DNA from 4 places in the Streptomyces sp. NPDC092952 genome. Region 2 is predicted to be linked to each of the others. Evidence: riboswitches for the same ligand, from Rfam matches in the RefSeq annotation. Region 2 holds a riboswitch; each other region holds the start of a gene.

Region 1 (2,843 bases), on a different contig from region 2:
GTGCTGGACGTGATGGGCGTCGGCGGCGGCGAGAACACGCACTGGTTCGTCAAGGACCTGCCGCTCCTGCTCGCGTTCGCGGTGCTCGCCGCGTACACCTACTCGTCCGGGCTGCGCGCGCCCGCGCTGATCGCGTTCGTCAAGGACGGGCTGATCTACCTGGTCATCGCCGTGGCGATCATCTACATCCCGATCAAGCTGGGCGGCTTCCACGACATCTTCGCCAAGGCCGGCGAGGCGTTCTCCGAGACCAATCCGGCCACCGGCAAACCGCGCGGCGCGCTCGCCCCGGGCGAGGCGGGTCAGTGGGGGTACGCGACCCTGGCGCTGGGCTCGGCGCTGGCACTGTTCATGTATCCGCACTCCATCACGGCGACGCTCTCCAGCCGCAGCCGCAACGTGATCCGGCGCAACACCACGATCCTGCCGCTGTACTCGCTGATGCTGGGCCTGCTGGCGCTGCTCGGCTTCATGGCGATCGCCGCCGGGATCAAGGTGGACAACGGGCAGCTGGCCATCCCGCAGCTGTTCGAGAACATGTTCCCGGACTGGTTCGCGGGGGTGGCCTTCGCCGCGATCGGCATCGGCGCGCTGGTGCCCGCCGCGATCATGTCGATCGCCGCGGCGAACCTCTTCACCCGCAACATCTACAAGGACTTCCTGAAACCCGACGCCACCCCGGAGCAGGAGACCAAGGTCTCCAAGCTGGTGTCGCTGCTGGTCAAGGTCGGCGCGCTGGCCTTCGTCCTCACCATGGACAAGACCGTCGCGATCAACTTCCAGCTGCTCGGCGGGATCTGGATCCTCCAGACGATGCCGGCCCTGGTCGGCGGGCTGTTCACCCGCTGGTTCCACCGCTGGGCGCTGCTCGCGGGCTGGGCGGTCGGCATGGTGTACGGGACGGTCGCCGCGTACGGGGTCGCCTCGCCGACCCAGAAGCACTTCGGCGGTTCGTCGGCGGAGATCCCCGGCATCGGCGAGATCGGCTACATCGGCCTCACCGCGTTCGTGCTGAACGTGGTCGTGACGGTGGTGCTGACCTTCGTCCTGAACGCCATGAAGGCGCCCGCCGGTACGGACGAGACCTCGCCGGCCGACTACACGGCCGACGCGGGCGACCCGGGCGTGCGGGCGAAGCTCCCGCCGGCCACCGCGGGGGCTCCGGGCGGCCACTGACGGGCCGCTTCCCGGCGCCCCGGGAACACCTCCGGCAGGGCCCGTTCCCGGGCTTCCACGGCCCGCTCCCGCCCCTTCCCGAGGGGTGGGGGCGGGCCGTCCGCCGTTCCGGGAGCGATCCGATCCTGCGTCGTACGACACAACATGTGGGGGCTGCCTCATCGGGCGGCCCCCACATGTATGCTCGTCCTCGCTGTCGTCGCAGGGGAATCCGGTGCGAATCCGGAACTGTCCCGCAACGGTGTATCCGGTGCGCTTTTGCGCACTCCGAGCCAGTCCGACGACCTGCCGACAGCGCATCCGGCTCGACCGAACCGGATGCCCAGACGTCCGGGCCTCGCGGTTGGGCCGGTGGACGCCGCGCGGAGTGCTGCCCCGGCCCGGGTGCGTCCTTCGCGGGCTTCCCCCGTGCCCCCGCCGGCCCCGAGCCGAGCGTGGGAGAGCAACACGTGACCATCGCGCCAGCCGATCCGGCTTCAGTCGCCGCGTCCGTCGAGTCCGAGGCAGCCGCACAGGACGGTCCCGGAGCGGCGCTGCTGCGGACCCTGACCGCCCTCACCGCCGATCTGCCCGACACCGACCCCGGCCGGGTCGCCGCCGCCGCCCTGCGCGGCCGCAGCGCGCGGGCGGACGAGGCGGAGCTGCGTTCGCTGGCCACCGAGGCGGCCGCGGGCCTGATCTCCGAGGACCCCGCGTACTCCCGGCTGGCCGCCCGGCTGCTGACCCTCGCCATCGCGGACGAGGCGGCGGGCCAGGGCGCGGTCTCCTTCTCCGCCTCGGTCGCCGTGGGGCACCGCGAGGGCCTGATCGCGGACCGCACCGCCGCCTTCGTCGCCCGGCACGCGGAGGCGCTGGACGCGCTGGTGGGGCAGTCGCTCGCCGACGGCGCGGACGACCGCTTCGGCTACTTCGGGCTGCGTACCCTGCACAGCCGCTACCTGCTGCGCCACCCGCACACCCGCCAGGTCGTCGAGACCCCGCAGCACTTCATGCTCCGGGTGGCGTCCGGGCTCGCCGAGGACGAGTCGCAGCGCGCCCTGGACGAGGTGGCGGCGCTGTACGGGCTGATGAGCCGGCTCGACTACCTGCCCTCCTCCCCCACCCTGTTCAACTCCGGTACCCGGCACCCGCAGATGTCCTCCTGCTATCTGCTGGACTCGCCGCTGGACGAGCTGGACTCGATCTACGACCGCTACCACCAGGTGGCCCGGCTCTCGAAGCACGCGGGCGGCATCGGCCTCTCGTACTCCCGCATCCGCTCGCGCGGTTCGCTGATCCGCGGCACCAACGGGCACTCCAACGGCATCGTGCCGTTCCTCAAGACGCTGGACGCCTCGGTCGCCGCCGTCAACCAGGGGGGCCGCCGCAAGGGCGCCGCCGCCGTCTACCTGGAGACCTGGCACGCGGACATCGAGGAGTTCCTGGAGCTCCGCGACAACACGGGCGAGGACCAGCGGCGCACGCACAACCTGAACCTGGCGCACTGGGTGCCGGACGAGTTCATGCGCCGGGTCGAGGCGGACGGCGAGTGGTCGCTGTTCTCCCCGGCCGACGTGCCCGACCTGGTCGACCTGTGGGGCGACGCGTTCGACGCCGCGTACCGGGCCGCCGAGGCGAAGGGCCTGGCCCGCCGGACGCTCCCGGCCCGCGAGCTGTACGGCCGGATG
Region 2 (2,843 bases):
CGGTGATCGGGCCGGTGCCGGTGGCCGGGGTGACGCCGGTGACGCAGCCGGACGGGGCCGCCGCGCCGGCCGCCGCGTCCAGTACCGCGCCGAGTGTGGTCGTGGCGCCGGTCGCGGTGAGCGTGACGGAGCACACCTTCAGCGAGCCGGTGCCGTCGTCCACGGTCAGCGCGAACCTGCTCGCGGTGCCGGAGGACAGCGACGCCTGGCCGACCCACCGGGGCGCGCCGGCGGTCGCCGGAGTGGGCGGTGCGGAGGTGAAGCCGCCGCCGGCCACCGCCCGCAGTCCGTCGATGGAGGCGTACGCCTGCGGGGCGGTGTCGGTGGGCAGGTACCGGAAGCCGCCGCCCGGGTTGAACTGCTGGCCGATCAGGAAGTCGACCGGGGTCCTGCCCTTGGAGGTGAGGAAGTCGCCGGTCTGGGCGTTGATGCCGCAGGCGTTGAGGCCGGAGACGGCCCAGCCGTTGGAGTCGGTGTTGACCCCGTACATGGCGTCGAAGGCGCCGGTGTTGACGACGAGCTTGTTCTTCAGGAACGTCCTGGCCTCGACGATGTCGGGGTCGGTGGCGGGGGCGCCGGAGACGCACAGCGCCGCCATGGCCGCCCCGGTCATGTCGACGTCGCCCTCGGCGGCCAGCTGGGCGGGGTCGCCCTCCGCCTTGCCGAAGTTCCAGCCGCCGTCGTCGTGCTGGTTGGCGCGGATCCGGGTGATCATCGCGTCGCGCAGGGACTGGGGTACGCGTATCCGGTCGGCGGTGGTCCGGGCGCCGTTCAGGGCGAGGGCGGCGAAGACGGTGCCGTTGAAGTTGGCGGACGGCCCGAAGTAGCCGGGCTCGGCGGTCTGCCAGTAGGAGTAGATGTCGGCGACGAGGTTGCGGGAGGCGGAGACCCGGGCGGGATCGATCCCCGCGGCGTACGCGTTCAGCGCGGCGCGCTCGTAGTCGGTGACGACCGGGGAGGCCGAGGGCCAGGAACCGGTGGAGAGCAGGTTCCGGTAGACCGTTCTCGCGTTCTTCGTCGCGTCGCCGCCGGGGATGACGTCCACCGCGGCCGTACCGGCGGCGGCGAACGCGCTGAACGCCCACTCGTTGGAGAGCCCCGACCCGGCGTACGAACCATCCGCCCCCTGGAGGGACTTGAGGTATCCGACACCGTTGGCGGTGGAGGTGGCGATCTGTGCCGGCGTCGAGGTCGCCGCCGCCGGCAGGGCGGTCAGGGCGAAGGCGCCGAGGGCGGCCGCCGCGGTGAACGCGGCGCGGCGGACGGTACTGGTACGGGGCATGGCGTGCTCCAGAGGTGAGGGACGCCGGCCCCGCTCGCCGGTCCCCGCGAGGGGTGCGTACGACGGGGCGTGGCCGCCGTCCGGAACGCGTGGACCGACTTCCAACTAGCCAGTGCCGTATGGGCATTCGGGCTCGGGAAGGCAGTCGCCGCCCCACACCGCTGCGCGTCAGCCCCGGAGTCGCACCGGGTTCCCCCACTCGGCAGGGCCGGACAGTACCGGACGTCCGACCGGCTTGGCCACTGTGCGCAGCGGCGTGAACCCGCATCGTACGGAGCGGTCTTGACGGTCCCCACGAACGCATGCTCCAATCCGGCTGATACGCAAAGCTGTTCCAGGGGAAGCCGGTCGAAGTCCGGCGCTGACCCGCAACCGTAGGCCCGATCCCGGTCGGGCGAGCCGGAGTGCCTGGAGCGTGTTCCACAGCAACGGACGCCGTCGCGGACTACGGCGTGGTGCGACCTGCTCCGCCCTGCGGCTCACCGCCGGGACGGGGCCGCTGCCACGTTCCCCGCCACCCGCTTCGGCCACACAGCGAAGGGGCCGTGATGGGAACCGTGGAGTGCGAGGACACTCACATACGGCGTGCACGACACGTGCGGAGACGGCCGGGCGCCCCGGCCGCCGTGCTGTCCGCGCTGGTCGTCCTGGTCGCGTCCTGCCTCGCGTACCTCCTCACCGGCCTGCCCGCCGCCGCGGCCCCGGTCGGGGACTGCACCGCGACCAGGGGGGCCGTCCTCGCCGTCGACTTCACGCCCTTCGGCGGCAAGGTCGAGCGCGGCTGCGACACCACCCCCACCACCGGCTACGAGCTCTTCCGCGACGCCGGCTTCACCACCACCGGGACCCAGCACGACGGCCCCGGCTTCATCTGCCGTATCGGCCTCGGCACCGGTACGCAGTACCCGACCCCGGACAAGGAGGACTGCGTCCTGACCCCGCAGGCGACCGCCTACTGGTCGTACTGGGTCGCCTCGCCCGGCCAGGACGACTGGACCTACAGCCAGTACGGGGCGATGGACCGCAAGCTCAAGGACGGTGACGTCGACGCCTGGGTGTACGGCGGCACCGACATCGGCGGCACCACTGGCCGGCCCACCTTCAGCCCCGACGACGTCCGCGCCCAGGGCGGCACCTCCCCGAACCCGGGCGGCGGACCCACCGGAGCCCCCGGCCGGGTCGACGTGGCGGGCGCCGCTTCCTGGCTCCAGGACCTGCTGAGCGACGGCGAACGCATCGTCGACGAGGGCACCGGCACCCCGAACTACCTGCTCACCACGGAGACCGCGTACGCCCTGGCCGCCGCCCGCGGCAGGAGCGGTGCCCTCGACAAGGTCGTCGGCTTCCTCGCGGCCCACGTCGACGACTACGTCCTCCCCGGCGGCAGGGACCAGGCCCCGAGCACGGCCGCCGCGGCCCGGCTCGCCCTGCTCGCCGAGTCGACCGAACGCGACCCCCGGGACTTCGGCGGCCGGGACCTGATCGCCGACCTCACCGGCAACGTCTGCCCCGCCGCCGCCCCCGGCCAGGGCTGCACCGCCGAGGGGGACATCCGGCACAT
Region 3 (2,843 bases), on a different contig from region 2:
GTTGCTGGGCGATGTCGAGGTGGTTGGTCGGTTCGTCGAGTACGAGGAGCCGGGGCTGCTGGGCCAGGGCGCGGGCGATCAGGACCCGTTGCTTCTCGCCGCCGGAGAGGGTGAGGAAGCCCCGGTCGGCGAGGTGGGCGGCGCCGACCCCGGCCAGTGCCTCGGCGCAGGCCGTCCGGTCCGCCTCGGTGGCCCGGCCCATCGACGACTGGTGCGGGGTGCGTCCCATGGCCACCACCTCGGCCACCGTGAAGTCGAACTCGGAGACGGCCTCCTGGGGAAGGGCGGCCAGCCGGCGGGCGCTCTCGCGCGGGCTCATCGCGTACAGGTCCTCGCCGTCGAGCCGTACGGTGCCCGCGGAGGGGCGCAGCGCCCGGTAGACGCAGCGCAGCAGGGTCGACTTGCCGCTGCCGTTGGGGCCGACCAGGCCGACGAGTTGTCCCGTGCCCGCGCCGAGCGTGGCGTCGGCCACGAGCCGCGCGCCGGCGATCTCGACGGTCAGGGCTTCGATGTCGATCCGCATCAGGCGCCTCCGAAGGTGTAGGTGCGGCGGCGCATCAGCAGCACGAAGCACGGCACGCCGATGGCCGCGGTCAGTACGCCCACCGGCAGTTCGGCGGGGGCGAGGACCACCCGCGAGAGGATGTCCACCCAGATCATCAGGACGGCGCCGACCAGCGGGGCGACGGCGAGCAGCCGCCGGTGGTCGGCGCCGACGAGCATCCGTACGCCGTGCGGCACCATCAGTCCGACGAAGCCGATCGCGCCGCTCACCGCGACCACCGCCCCGGTGACGGCCGCGCAGACCACGAAGAGTTCCTTGCGCAGCCGTCCGGCGTCGACGCCTAGGGCGGCCGCCGTCTCGTCGCCCATGGCGAGGGCGTTCAGCCGGCGGGCGGACCAGGCGAGGTGGGCGATGCCGCAGAGCACGGCTCCGGCGGCGATCGGCACCGAGGCCCAGTTGGCGCCGCCGAGGCTGCCGAGCATCCACATCATCGCGGAGCGGGCGGCCTCGCCGTGTTCGGCCGCGAAGACCATGAAGGTGGTGACGGCGGAGAAGCCGTAGTACATCGCGGTCCCGGTGAGGACGAGCCGCAGCGGGGTGAGGCCGCGTGCGGTGCGGGCGATGGCGTACACCAGCATCATGGCGAGGAGCGCGGCAAGGAACGACGCGGTGGACAGCGCCCAGATGCCCAGGGCGCCGAAGGCACCGAAGATGAGTACGGCGTTGGCGCCGACGGCCGCGCCCGAGGAGATGCCGAGGACGAACGGGTCGGCGAGCGCGTTGCGGACCATGGCCTGCACGGCGATGCCGATGGCGGAGAGCCCGGCGCCGACGACCGCGGCCAGTACGGCGCGCGGGAAGCGCAGCTCCCAGACGATGGTGTACGCCGCGACCTCGTCGGGCGATATTCGGCCGCCGGTCAGCCCGGCCCACAGATGGCTCAGCACCTCGCCCCAGGAGAGCCCGGACGCCCCGATGCCCGCCCCGCAGACCAGCGAGAACAGCAGCGCCACGACAAGAACGGGAACGAGGAGCGCGGGTGACATCCGGCGTGGCGGGGCGGGGCCGGAGGCGGCAGGGGCCGCGCGGGACGGCACGGCGGGGCGACGGTCGAGGGGGATGGCCACGGGCGGTTCGCTTTCGCCTCGGGCCGTGCATCTACGTCATCAACGGAGCGGCCCGGACGCCGCGCGCCCGATGCAGCACCCATCGCAGTCCACGGCGAATTGACAGGAGCCTTCACCGCCACGGGTAATCGGGCTCACGGGGCCCTTTCGGGCACCGTCTACCGTTGCGGGTCAGCGCCGGACTTCGACCGGACTTCCCCCGTGGGGCAGATGCAGCTTAACGCGAACGGTTTGGCGTGTTTCCACCCCGTCCGGGTCCGGGCCGCGCCGCCCCTGTTCCTCCGGTTCGACCGGCGGAGCCGTGGGCGCATCCCCCGGACGGCCGACACGGAGGTCGTCCCGACGGCCGCGCATCACCGACCGGTCCGGCTACCGCCGGGGCCGAGGGCGCGCCGAGCATGGGGGTGCGGGCCCGTACCGTCCGGGCGCCGTCCACGGATTGCGAGGAACCATGCCTTCGACACGACGCACCGCCCTCCTGACCGCCCTGCTCCTCGGACCGGCCCTGCTCGTGACGGCCTGCGCCGGGCCGTCCGGGGACGGCGGCACCGGGCCGACGCCCGGGGCCGCGGACCGGGCCCTGCTCGACGCGGCGCGTTCCGGCGACGCCGACGCGGTGCGCGACGCGATCAGGCGGGGTGCCCGGCTGGAGGTCCGGGACGGGGAGCGCCGCACCCCGCTGCTGCTGGCCTCCACCAACGACCACGTCCGGGCCGCCGAGGTACTGGTCCGCGCCGGTGCCGATCCGGACGCCCTGGACCAGCAGCACGACACCCCGTGGCTGGTGACGGGGGTGACGGGCAGCGCCGCGATGGCCCGTACCCTGGCGGCGGCCGACCCCGACTACACCGTCGTCAACCGGTACGGGGGCACCTCCCTGATCCCGGCGGGGGAGCACGGCCATGTCGACTACGTACGGGAGGTCACCACCAACCCGGACATCGACGTCGACATCGACCACGTCAACGACCTCGGCTGGACGGCCCTGCTGGAGGCCGTCCTCCTCGGCGACGGCGGCAGGGACCATCAGGAGACCGTGCGGCTGCTGCTGGCCGGGGGCGCCGATCCGGGGATCGCCGACAGGTCCGGCACCACCGCGCTCCAGCACGCCCGGCAGCGCGGGTTCGACGAGATCGCCCGGCTGCTGGGCGGCTGACCGGACCTCAGGAGCGGCCGCGGCGGGCGGCGGCCGCCCGGCGGCCCGAGATCAG
Region 4 (2,843 bases), on a different contig from region 2:
CGAAGAACGACGCGAAGACGCCGCCCCGGTCGATGTCGCCGACCACCACCACCGGGAAGTCCGCCGCCCGCGCGATGCCCATGTTCACGATGTCGGTGCGCCGCAGGTTGATCTCGGCCGGGCTGCCCGCCCCCTCGCAGATCACCGCGTCGTACGTGGCCCGCAGTTGCTCCAGGCAGTCGGTGACCGTGCCGAACAGGGCCTCCTGGCGGCCGCCGTGGTAGCCGCGCGCGCTCATCTCGCCGACCGGCTTCCCCATCAGGACGACCTGGCTGGAGCGGTCGCCGCCGGGCTTCAGCAGGACCGGGTTCATCAGCGCGGTCGGCTCGACGCGGGCGGCCTGGGCCTGCATGGCCTGGGCGCGCCCGATCTCGGCGCCCTCGCGGGTGACGAACGAGTTCAACGACATGTTCTGCGCCTTGAAGGGCGCGACCTTCACGCCCCGGCGCACCAGCCAGCGGCAGATGCCCGCGGTGACGACGCTCTTGCCCGCGTCCGAGGTGGTTCCGGCGACCAGCAGTCCGCCGCTCATGCGCTCCTCCGTCCGGTACCGGTCCGCCGAGCGGCGATCCGTCGTGCGGCGAGGCCGGCGCCGAGCCGCCCCGCCACGCACACGCCGAGGGCCAGCGCGCCGACCCGCCGCGACAGCCGCACCGCGCGTTCGATGTCCGCGCCCTCCACGGCCCGGCCGCGCTCCCCGTTGAGCACCGGGCGGTGCTCGACCCGGCCGCCGTACGCGAGGGTCCCGCCCAGCCGTACGCCGAGCGCCCCGGCGAACGCGGCCTCCACCGGGCCCGCGTTCGGGCTGGGGTGCTTGGCGGCGTCGGCCCGCCAGGCGTGCAGCGCGTCCCGGGGGCGTCCCCCGGCGGCCACCGCGAGCAGGGCGGTGAGCCGGGCGCCGGGCCAGCCCGCGAGGTCGTCGAGGCGGGCCGAGGCCCAGCCGTAGCGGCGCAGCCGCGGCGACCTGTGGCCGACCATGGCGTCGAGGGTGTTGACGGCCCGGAACCCGGCCAGCCCGGGGACCCCGCCCACCGCTCCCCACACCAGGGCGCCGACCACGGCGTCCGAGGTGTTCTCCGCCACGGACTCCACCACGGCGCGGGCGATCCGCGGCCCGTCCAGGGACTGCGGGTCGCGCCCGCACAGATGCGGCAGCCGCTCCCGGGCCAGGGCGATGTCACCGGCCTCCAGCGCGCCGCCGATGGCCCGCGCCTCCCGGCCCAGGGAGGTGCCGCCGACGACGGACCAGGTGGTGGCGGCGGTCAGCGCCACGGAGGCGGCGGGGCTGCGGCGTACCGCGCGGGCGGCCAGCGCACCGCCGCCCACGGCGGCTCCGGCGCAGATCAGGGTGTGCAGCGCGCCCCAGCCGCGGTGGTCGTGCCACAGGCGGCGCTCGACGCCCGCCGCGGCCCGCCCGAAGGCGGCGACCGGGTGGCCCCTGCGGGGGTCACCGAGCAGCAGGTCGCCGAGGAGACCGGCGGTGGCGCCGTACGCGAAGATGCGGTCGGCTCGCACGGCTCAGCCGGCCGTCGCGCCGCGGCGGACTCTCGTACGGAAGGCATCGGGGCCTGGGACGGCGGGCGCACGGCGGCCGGGCATGGCGATATGTCCTCACTCAGGGTCCGCGCCCTGGTTCGACGTGACCGGCGACGAGAGTCTCCTGGCTCCCGGATCCGCGGGGCCCCCGGCCTTCCAGCCCGCTCGCGCGCGCCGTGACGTCCGGTGTGGGGGACCGCTCCCCGGTGACAGTGGCGGGACCGCGCCGGATTCGCACCGGCTTCCTCTGCTGTCGCCGTAATTGGCTCCGGCAGTCCACCATGCCCCGCGAAGGCCCGTCAACCTGCCGTTGACCTGCGGCGGGGCAGTGTGCTGAGACGCACATCGGGCCGGACACCCGGGGGTGTCCGGCCCGATGCGGGGCGCGCGGGGCGGGTCAGGCGACGATCAGGAAGATGCCGTACCCGACGGCCGCCGCGCAGAGCGCGAAGCAGGCGTACGCGCCGGCGCGGGCCAGCAGCGGCGAGCCGCCGGAGCCGCCCTGCGCCGCCGGTTCGGCCTGCTTGGAGAGGCCGACGATGCCCAGGGTGAAGAGGCCCACCAGCGCGACGGTGACCACGAGGGAGACACCGAAGACGGAGCCGAGGGCTGCCCAGTCGATTTTCATGCTGATTCCTTAGACGGTCGGTGCGGGACCGGTCAGACGGCGGCGGGCTGCGCCGGGTCCTGAGGGGCCTTGGGCGTGACCGGGACGGCGGTCACGACGACCGCGGCCGGGGCGGCGGCCTGGGCCGCGGTGGTGGGCGGCGGGCTGACGGCGGCGATGGCCGTGGTGACGACACCGGCGGGCTCGGCGGGGACCGGGGCCGGGGCCTCGGCGCCCGCCGGGGCGACGTCGTCGTGGCCGACCGGCTTGCGGCGGGAGAGCAGCCAGATCGAGCCGGAGCCCAGGATCAGCAGGGCCGCGACGACGACGACGCCCCAGGTGCCCTGCTTGGTGAGCAGCTCCGCGCCCGCGCCGACCAGACCGGCGGCCGGCAGGGTCAGGCCCCAGGCGACGAACATCCGGGTGGCGGTGGACCAGCGGACCACACCGCCCTGGCGGCCGAGGCCCGCGCCCATCACGGCGCCGGAGCACGACTGCGTGGTGGAGAGCGAGAAGCCGAGGTGCGAGGAGGCCAGGATGACCGTGGCCGCGCTGGTCTGGGCGGCGAAGCCCTGCGGCGGCTTGAGGTCGGTGAGGCCGCTGCCCATGGTGCGGATGATGCGCCAGCCGCCCAGGTAGGTGCCGAGCGCGATGGCCAGACCGGCGGAGACGATCACCCAGACCGGCGGGTTGGCCCCGG

Evidence for each region. A riboswitch is a leader RNA that binds a small molecule or an ion and turns the genes downstream of it on or off. The one in region 2 is predicted to bind cobalamin.
Region 1: linked by a shared signal. The riboswitch ahead of ACIQGQ_RS29620 (ribonucleoside-diphosphate reductase subunit alpha) and the one ahead of ACIQGQ_RS24835 (prenyltransferase/squalene oxidase repeat-containing protein) in region 2 are both predicted to bind cobalamin.
Region 3: linked by a shared signal. The riboswitch ahead of ACIQGQ_RS27660 (FecCD family ABC transporter permease) and the one ahead of ACIQGQ_RS24835 (prenyltransferase/squalene oxidase repeat-containing protein) in region 2 are both predicted to bind cobalamin.
Region 4: linked by a shared signal. The riboswitch ahead of ACIQGQ_RS16390 (cobalamin biosynthesis protein) and the one ahead of ACIQGQ_RS24835 (prenyltransferase/squalene oxidase repeat-containing protein) in region 2 are both predicted to bind cobalamin.

Annotation. Positions count from the first base shown of each region.
Region 1 covers NZ_JBIVPT010000016.1:155,403-158,245, forward strand. The annotation lists gene mctP (monocarboxylate uptake permease MctP) at 1-1,176, shown strand, start outside; cobalamin riboswitch at 1,340-1,484, shown strand; gene ACIQGQ_RS29620 (ribonucleoside-diphosphate reductase subunit alpha) at 1,626-2,843, shown strand, end outside.
Region 2 covers NZ_JBIVPT010000011.1:110,694-113,536, reverse strand. The annotation lists gene ACIQGQ_RS24840 (hypothetical protein) at 1-1,282, opposite strand, end outside; cobalamin riboswitch at 1,404-1,478, opposite strand; cobalamin riboswitch at 1,576-1,713, shown strand; gene ACIQGQ_RS24835 (prenyltransferase/squalene oxidase repeat-containing protein) at 1,831-2,843, shown strand, end outside.
Region 3 covers NZ_JBIVPT010000014.1:77,128-79,970, forward strand. The annotation lists gene ACIQGQ_RS27655 (ABC transporter ATP-binding protein) at 1-523, opposite strand, end outside; gene ACIQGQ_RS27660 (FecCD family ABC transporter permease) at 523-1,632, opposite strand; cobalamin riboswitch at 1,732-1,878, opposite strand; gene ACIQGQ_RS27665 (ankyrin repeat domain-containing protein) at 2,084-2,788, shown strand; gene ACIQGQ_RS27670 (GntR family transcriptional regulator) at 2,796-2,843, opposite strand, start outside.
Region 4 covers NZ_JBIVPT010000005.1:528,529-531,371, forward strand. The annotation lists gene ACIQGQ_RS16385 (cobyric acid synthase) at 1-532, opposite strand, end outside; gene ACIQGQ_RS16390 (cobalamin biosynthesis protein) at 529-1,515, opposite strand; cobalamin riboswitch at 1,654-1,785, opposite strand; gene ACIQGQ_RS16395 (hypothetical protein) at 1,934-2,164, opposite strand; gene ACIQGQ_RS16400 (anion permease) at 2,197-2,843, opposite strand, start outside.